DNA from 2 places in the Micromonospora chalcea genome. Region 1 is predicted to be linked to the other one. Evidence: predicted binding sites of a transcription regulator. Region 1 holds the regulator's gene; the other holds the start of a gene.
What was found. Region 1 encodes HspR, which represses chaperone genes until heat shock. Its sites were predicted from a motif close to TTGAGTNNNNNNNACTCAA; they were not measured.
Positions count from the first base shown of each region.

Region 1 (4,171 bases):
ACAATCCTGCTCATCGAGGTCGGTGCGCTGCTGCTCCTGCTCGGCCTGCTCGGCCGGCTGAGCCGTCGCGTCGGTGTCTCGCCCATCCCGCTCTACCTGCTCGCCGGCCTGGCGTTCGGGCACGGTGGCCTGCTGCCGCTCAACGCCAGCGAGGAGTTCTTCGCCGTCGGCGCCGAGATCGGCGTGATCCTGCTGCTGGTCATGCTCGGCCTGGAGTACAGCGCCAACGAACTGGTGGGCAACCTCCGCTCGGCCGCGCCGGCCGGTCTGATCGACGCGGTGCTCAACGCGCTGCCCGGCTTCGGGTTCGCGCTGCTGCTCGGGTGGGGCTGGGTCGCCGCAGTGGTGCTCGGAGGCGTCACCTGGGTGTCGTCGTCGGGCGTGATCGCCAAGGTGCTCGGCGACCTGGGCCGGGTCGGTAACCGGGAGACGCCGGTGATCCTCTCCGTCCTGGTGATCGAGGACCTGGCGATGGCCCTCTACCTGCCGCTGGTCACCGCGCTGCTCGCCGGGGTCGGCCTGATGAAGGGCGGCATCGCGCTCGCCATCGCGGTGTTCACCGTCGTCGTGGTGCTGGCCGTGGCGATCCGGTACGGCCACCTGATCTCCGCTGCGCTCTCCGCCAAGGACCCGGAGGCGCTCCTGCTCGGGGTGCTCGGCCTGACCCTGCTGGTCGCCGGTATCGCGGCCAAACTCCAGGTCTCCGCCGCTGTCGGCGCGTTCCTGGTCGGCATCGCGTTGTCCGGGCCGGTGGCGCACCACGCCACCGAACTGCTCTCCCCGCTGCGGGATCTCTTCGCCGCTGTCTTCTTCGTGTTCTTCGGGCTGGTCACCAACCCGCTGGACATGCCGCCGGTGCTGCTGCCGGCGCTGGTGCTGGCAGTGGTCACCATGGCGACGAAGGTGGCCACCGGCTACCTGGCCGCCCGCCGGGCGGGGATCGCCGAGCCCGGTCGCTGGCGGGCCGGCCTGGCGCTGACCCCGCGCGGCGAGTTCTCCATCGTCATCGCCGGACTGGCCGTCGCGGCCGCCTACCCGGTGAACCCGAAGCTGGCGGCGCTCGCCACCGCGTACGTGTTGATCACGGTGGTGACCGGGCCGCTGCTCGCCCGGCTGCCCGACACCCAGTGGTTCAAGCAGTGGCTGCGCTCCCGCGCCGCCGCCGCCCGTGCGGCAGCGGCGTTGCCCGCGCCGACCGGGGACTGACCCGCGCCGGGCCGGACCTGCCACAGGCAGATCCGGCCCGGCGTTGTCAAATTGATCCCCGGAAGGTCTACCACTGCTCCGCTCAGCCGCGTTAACGTTTCGGCCCAGCAGCCAGGGTCCGCGGGTGGCCGGTGCCCCCGCCAGCGCAAGCGGAAGGTCGGCCGGTGAGCGTGCAGGAAGATACGTTCCACGGCTTCGCCAATCCGGTCGATCCCTCGCCCGCCGAACTCCGGGCGTGGGCCTATCAACCGGATTCGGTGCCGCTGACCTCGATGCCGCCCGACTGGGACCTGCTGGTCGCCGGTGACCATCTGGTGCAGACGCTGTTCGACCTGGCGATGGACGAGCGCTGCCCGGCCCGGCGGTTCGCGCTGCACTGCCTCTACATCTACGCCGCCGACGGCATCCGGACGAACTTCCGCGCCCATCCCAAACGCCGGTTCCGCAAGCTTGTCGAGCAGGCCGAACGCGCCGGTGACGACCTGATGCGCAACTGGGCGCACAACAGCCGCGTGCTGCTCGCCCGGCCCGACCTGTTCGTCTACCGGGACTGGTGCGAGGGCGGCCTGGTCCGCGAGAACCGCCGCCTCTGACACGTCGCCGGCTTGAACGGCGAACGGGCCGGGATCCCCCGTGGATCCCGGCCCGCACGTCGGCGGATCGTCAGGTCGACCCGCCCTGCTTCTTGCGCCTCTCGTCGTCCCGGGCCCGGTCCACGCCGTGGTCCGTCTGGTCGGCGAAGCGCCCTTCCTTGACCTTGTCGCTGAAGCGCCCCTCGGTGACCCGGTCGAACCGCTCGCGGACGTTCTCGGCCACCTTCTCCAGCCGTTCCTCGGCGCGTTCCGCCACCTTCTTAGCCGGTTCCGCCATGGCTCCCCCTGCCAACTCGGCGTCCGATTTAGGGGTTTTGGCCCTACCGGCGAGCCTAGTCGACAGCGCCCTGCCGCATCCCGCATTCCCCGACGAGCGCCCCGAACCAGGTACGCACGAGGGCCGGACGTACGAAGGCCGGCGCGGCCCCGGGGGAGCGGGGCGCGCCGGCCTTCCGGTGAAAGGTCAGCGGTCGGGAGCGCGGCGTGGTCGCCAGACGACGAGCGCGGTGGACGTGCGGTTGGTCGGCACGAGGTCGCCGCGGGCAAAGCCACCGAGCGACTCCAGCTCGGCGATCCGCCGGTACGCGGCGTCCAGCTCCGCCTCCAGCCGGGCCACCCGCTGCTGCGCCTCTTCGAGCAGCCGCTCCAGCCCGATGATCCGCTTGACCCCGGCCAGGTTGATCCCGTCGTCCTGGCTGAGCCGCTGCACCTCGCGTAGCAGCACCACGTCCCGGACGCTGTACCGGCGACCACCGCCGGACGCCCGGCCCGCCTGCACCAGGCCCAGCCGGTCGTACTGGCGCAGCGTCTGGGGGTGCATCCCCGCCATCCGCGCAGCCACCGAGATCATCAACACCTTGGCCTCGTAGGCCGGGTCACCCGAGCCGACGTACTCCTCCGACATGCCCGCTCACCTCCGCTGCCGCCGTCAACTGAATCGACGTACCCGCGCGTCGAGATGTTCCCGCGCGGCGGGCGGAGTCTGCTCCGCGAAGGTCTCCAGCGCCGCCCGCGCCTCGTCCGAGACCTTCGCCGGGACCACCACGTCGAGCGTGACCAGCAGGTCACCGGCGCGGCCGTCCTTGCGTACGACGCCCTTGCCGCGGGCGCGCAGCACCCGCCCGCTGGGCGTACCCGGTGGCACCCGCAGCGTCACCGTCCCGTCCAGGGTCGGCACGCGCAGGTCGGTGCCGAGGACCGCCTCGGCGTACGTGATCGGGACGTTCAGGGTCAGATCGTCCCCGGTACGCCCGAACAGCTCGTCCGGGCGGACCTTCACCTGCACGAACAGGTCGCCCGCCGCGCCGCCCCGCTCACCGGGCTCACCCCGGCCGGCCAGGCGGATCCGCTGCCCGTCGGCCACCCCGGCCGGGAAGCGCACGTTCAGCGTGCGGGTCTTGGTGACACCGCCGGTGCCGTGGCACTCCGGGCACTTCTCCTCGACGATCGTGCCGACGCCCTGGCAGTTGCGGCACGGCTCGGAGAAGCTGAACGACCCCTGGTTGCGGGTGGTCACGCCGGCGCCGTGGCAGACCGGGCAGGCCACCGGCTGGGTACCCGGCTTCGCACCGTTGCCGTGGCAGGTGTCGCAGACGCCGGGCGCGCGCAGCGTCAGCGGCAGCGTGACGCCGCGGACCGCATCCTCGAAATCGAGCGCCACCTCGGTCTCGACGTCCCGGCCCCGCGCCGGACCGCGCGGACGCGCCGCGCCGCCCCCGCCGCCGGAGAAGATCGAGCTGAACAGGTCCGTGAAACCGCCTCCGCCGAACCGGGTGTCCCCGCCGCCCGCGCCGCCGCCGAACAGGTCGGAGACGTCGAACGGCACGCCGCCCGGCTGGCCCGCGCCGCGGGCGCTGCGGCGGAAGGCGCCCGAGCCGAACAGCGAGCGCATCTCGTCGTACTCGCGTCGCTTCTTCTCGTCGCCCAGCACCGCGTACGCCTCGGAGACGGTCTTGAACCGCTCCTCGGCCCCGGTGTCGCCGGGGTTGTGGTCCGGGTGCGACTCCCGGGCCAGCTTGCGGTACGCCTTCTTGATCTCGTCCGAGGAGGCGGACTTCTCCACGCCCAACGCGGCGTAGTAGTCCTTCTCGATCCAGTCCTTGGAACTCACCGGTCCACCCCCTTCCACGGGTCGAAGCCCGGCCGTCCCGCCCGCCCGGTGGGGGCGGGCGGGACGTCACGGGTCGGCACTACTCCGGGTCCGCGACCGCGACCATGGCGGGCCGCAGCAGCCGCTCGCCGAGCTGGTAACCGCGGCGCATGACCTGTACGCAGGTCGACTCGGTCACGTCGGCGGAGGTCTGGTGCGCCACCGCCTCGTGCCGGGTCGGGTCGAACGGGTCGCCCTTCTCGCCGAACGCGGTCAGGCCGAA
Region 1 is NZ_CP118233.1:4,894,761-4,898,931, reverse strand. It holds gene PVK74_RS21820 (cation:proton antiporter) at 1-1,206, shown strand, start outside; gene PVK74_RS21815 (hypothetical protein) at 1,371-1,799, shown strand; gene PVK74_RS21810 (hypothetical protein) at 1,870-2,076, opposite strand; gene PVK74_RS21805 (heat shock protein transcriptional repressor HspR) at 2,263-2,703, opposite strand; gene dnaJ (molecular chaperone DnaJ) at 2,728-3,909, opposite strand; gene grpE (nucleotide exchange factor GrpE) at 3,989-4,171, opposite strand, start outside.

Region 2 (4,171 bases), 3.3 Mb from region 1:
CAACGGCGGCGGGAACAACAACGGCGGCGGCCAGAACAACGGTGGCGGCAACGGGCTGAACGTGCTCGCCAAGGACTGCTCCGGCAGCCAGCTGCAGGGGCACGACGGCTTCCAGAACGGCAACCGGTGCGTCAGCACCGCGTTCGGTGAGGTGGGCGCCGCGGCGAACAACCCGTCGCTGCTGATCACGCAGTTCCCGAACCAGGTGCGGCGCAACCAGCCGTTCACGCTCCGGGTGACCACCAAGAACCTGGTGCGGGACCGCTTCCTCGCGGCCGGGCAGGGCGGCTACTACCTGGAGAGCTCGCTGCTCAACGGTCAGGGCCTGGTGCGCGGCCACTTCCACACCGCCTGCCGGATGCTCGGCAGCACCCGGCAGCCCCCGAACCCGCAGGACGTGCCGGCGTTCTTCGTCGCCACCGAGGACGGCCGCGGCGGCAACCAGCCGGACGACGTGCTGATCCAGATCCCGGGCCTGGCGCAGTCGGGCGTGGCGCAGTGCGCGGTCTGGGCCGGTGACGGCTCGCACCGCATCCCGATGATGGAGCGGGCGAACCAGACTCCCGCCATCGACGTGGTGCGCATCCGGGTCAACTGAGGACACGCGACGGCCGCGGCCGCCCGGGAACCGTCCGGGTGGCCGCGGCCGTGTCGTGTCCGCGTGGTGGGTACGCGAGGCGGGTCCGGCAGGGGAGCGTGGGAATCGTTCCGGGAAGAAGTTTCGTGCCGTCGGACTCCAGCCCGATGAAAGTCACCGACAACACAAAAGGCCGGCCGGGCGCTGCGATTTCTCAGCGTGACCCTGGGATACCCGACGGTGAGTGTTTAGCGCTCAGCGGTTCTTGTACGCCTCGACGACCGACACCGGGATGCGCCCGCGCTCGGAAATCTCGTACCCGTTCTTGGCTGCCCATTCGCGGATGGCGCGGTTCTGCTCGCGGTCCATTCCCGAGGTGCTCGGCCGGCCCGCGCGCCGGGTGGCGCGGGCGACCTCGGTGGCGCCGCGGCCGATCCGCCTGCCAGCGCTGATGTACGGGTCCAGCGCCTTGCGCAGAACGCCCGCGTTCTCGTCGGACACGTCGATCGTGTACGCCACGCCGTCCAGGCTGAACTCGACGGTCCGATCGGCCTTTCCGCCGTCGAGGTCGTCGGTCAGAACGGTGATTACTTTCCTTGCCATCGCCATTACTCCCTGTGTCGGGCGGGGTGTGCTAAGAGTCTGACTTACCTCACGGTAATTTCGCAACAATACCCGCCTCTTTGCATTCGGCGGGTCGTGCCAGGTAAGCGTCGCGGCCAATAGAGGACCGGTGCGCGAACAGGCGTCGGGAAGGCCGGACAGTGGCGTGGGTCACAACCCGGAACAAGGGACACCTTTTGTTACTTGAGCCAGGCACGCTCAACCAACGTGATGGCAGGTGTCCGATGGCAACTCTTCCGGTACTTCCCCTGACCGACACCGTCCTGCTGCCCGGGATGGTCATCCCGGTCACCCTCGACCCGACCACCCAGGCCGCCGTCGACGCGGCCCGCGCCACCGGCGACAAGGAACTCCTGGCCGTGCCCCGCCTCGACGGCGAGTACGGCTCCGTCGGCGTGGTCGCCACGATCGAGAAGGTGGGCCGGCTGCCCAGCGGCGAGCCGGCCGCCGTGATCCGCGGTCTCGTCCGGGCCCGTATCGGCTCCGGCGTGCCCGGTCCCGGCGCCGCGCTCTGGGTCGAGGCCGCGACCCTCGACGAGCCCGCCCCGGCGGGCCGCGCCCGGGAACTCGCCCGCGAGTACCGCGCGCTCATGACCTCGGTGCTCCAGCAGCGCGGCGCCTGGCAGGTGATCGACGCGATGGAGCGGATGACGGACCTGTCCGAGCTGGCCGACTCGGCCGGCTACGCGCCCTGGCTCAGCCTGGCGCAGAAGACCGAGCTGCTCGCCGCGCCGGACGTCACCGCCCGGCTGGAGCTGCTGGTCGGCTGGGTGAAGGAGCACCTGGCCGAGCAGGAGGTCACCGAGCAGATCAACAGCGACGTGCGCGAAGGGCTGGAGAAGTCCCAGCGCGAGTTCCTGCTCCGCCAGCAACTCGCCGCGATCCGCAAGGAACTCGGCGAGGACGAGCCCGACGGCTCCGCCGACTACCGCTCCCGGGTGGAGTCCGCCGACCTGCCGGAGAAGGTACGCGAGGCGGCGCTGCGCGAGGTCGGCAAGCTGGAACGGGCCAGCGACGCCTCACCCGAGGCGGGCTGGATCCGTACCTGGCTGGACACCGTGCTGGAGATGCCGTGGAGCACGCGTACCGCTGACAACACGGACCTGGCCGCGGCGCGGGCCGTGCTCGACGCCGACCACGCCGGCCTGGCCGACGTGAAGGACCGCATCCTGGAGTACCTCGCGGTGCGCAACCGGCGCGCGGAGCGCAACCTCGGCGTGGTCGGCGGACGCGGCTCCGGCGCGGTGCTCGCCCTGGCCGGCCCGCCCGGTGTCGGCAAGACCAGCCTCGGCGAGTCGGTCGCCCGGGCGCTGGGCCGCAACTTCGTCCGCGTCTCCCTCGGCGGCGTCCGGGACGAGGCGGAGATCCGCGGCCACCGGCGCACCTACGTCGGCGCGCTGCCCGGCCGGATCGTGCGGGCGCTGCGCGAGGCCGGCTCGATGAACCCGGTCGTGCTGCTCGACGAGGTCGACAAGCTGGCCGCCGGCTACTCCGGCGACCCGGCGGCGGCTCTGCTGGAGGTGCTCGACCCGGCGCAGAACCACACGTTCCGCGACCACTACCTGGAGGTCGACCTCGACCTGTCCGACGTGCTGTTCCTCGCCACCGCCAACGTGGTGGAGGCGATCCCCGGCCCGCTGCTGGACCGGATGGAGCTGGTCGCGCTGGACGGCTACACCGAGGACGAGAAGGTGGCCATCGCCCGCGACCACCTGCTGCCCCGGCAGCGGGAGCGGGCCGGGCTGACCGGGGAGGAGGTGAGCGTCGCCGACGACGCGCTGGCGCTGATCGCGGGCGAGTACACCCGGGAGGCCGGTGTCCGGCAGCTCGAACGGGCCCTGGCGAAGATCCTGCGCAAGGTGGCCGTCGCGCTCGCCACGGACGCCGCGCCGGTACACGTGGACGCCGGGAACCTGGCCCGCTACCTGGGCCGGCCGAAGTTCACCCCGGAGTCGGCCGAGCGGACCGCCGTGCCCGGCGTGGCGACCGGCCTGGCCGTCACCGGCGCCGGTGGCGACGTGCTGTTCATCGAGGCCACCACCATGGAGGGCGAGCCCGGGCTGACGCTCACCGGGCAGCTCGGCGACGTGATGAAGGAGTCCGCGCACATCGCGTGGTCGTACCTGCGATCGAACGGGCGGCGCTACGGGCTGGACCCGAACGCGCTGGCCGGGCGGCGGATCCACCTGCACGTCCCGGCGGGCGCGGTACCGAAGGACGGCCCGAGCGCCGGCATCACCATGGTGACCGCGCTGGCCTCACTGGTGACCGGGCGTCCGGTGCGGCCCGAGTTCGGGATGACCGGCGAGGTGACGCTCTCCGGCCGGGTGCTGCCGATCGGCGGGGTGAAGCAGAAGCTGCTCGCCGCGCACCGGGCCGGTCTCACCGAGGTGATCATCCCGAAGCGCAACGAGCCGGACCTGGACGACCTGCCGGCGCAGGTGCGGGAGGCGCTGACCGTGCACACCCTGTCCGACGTGGCGGACGTGCTCGCGCTGGCGCTGCGCCCAGCCGAACTCGACACGCAGGCGCTGGACGGCCCGGCGCTCGCCGCGGCCTGACGGCCGTCGCCCCGGCCACCGTACGCACGGTGGCCGGGGCGACGCCGTGTCCGCCCGCGCTCAGCGCCGGTCGCGCCGCTCGTAACCCCGGTCGCGGCGCTCACCGGAACCGTCGCCGTCCCGGTCCCGGCGTACGGTCGCCTTACGGCCCTTGATCGTGGTGCCCCGCAGCCCTGAGATGATCTCGTCGGCCACCGCCTGCGGCACCTCGACCAGCGAGAACCGGTCGGCGATCTCGATCGAGCCGATGTCCCGGCCACTGATCCGGGTCTCCCCGGTGATCGCGCCGACCAGGTCCTGCGGCCGTACCCCGGCGCGTCGGCCCAGCCCGATGAAGACCTGGGTGGTCCCCCCGGTACGCGGACGGCCCGGGCCCCGGCGCTCGCCCCGCCCACCGGTCTCCGGGCGG
Region 2 is NZ_CP118233.1:1,594,895-1,599,065, reverse strand. It holds gene PVK74_RS07440 (hypothetical protein) at 1-598, shown strand, start outside; gene PVK74_RS07435 (histone-like nucleoid-structuring protein Lsr2) at 833-1,180, opposite strand; gene lon (endopeptidase La) at 1,426-3,762, shown strand; gene PVK74_RS07425 (DEAD/DEAH box helicase) at 3,823-4,171, opposite strand, start outside.
Region 2: the regulator HspR is predicted to act here: its motif matches at 1,385-1,403, upstream of lon (endopeptidase La).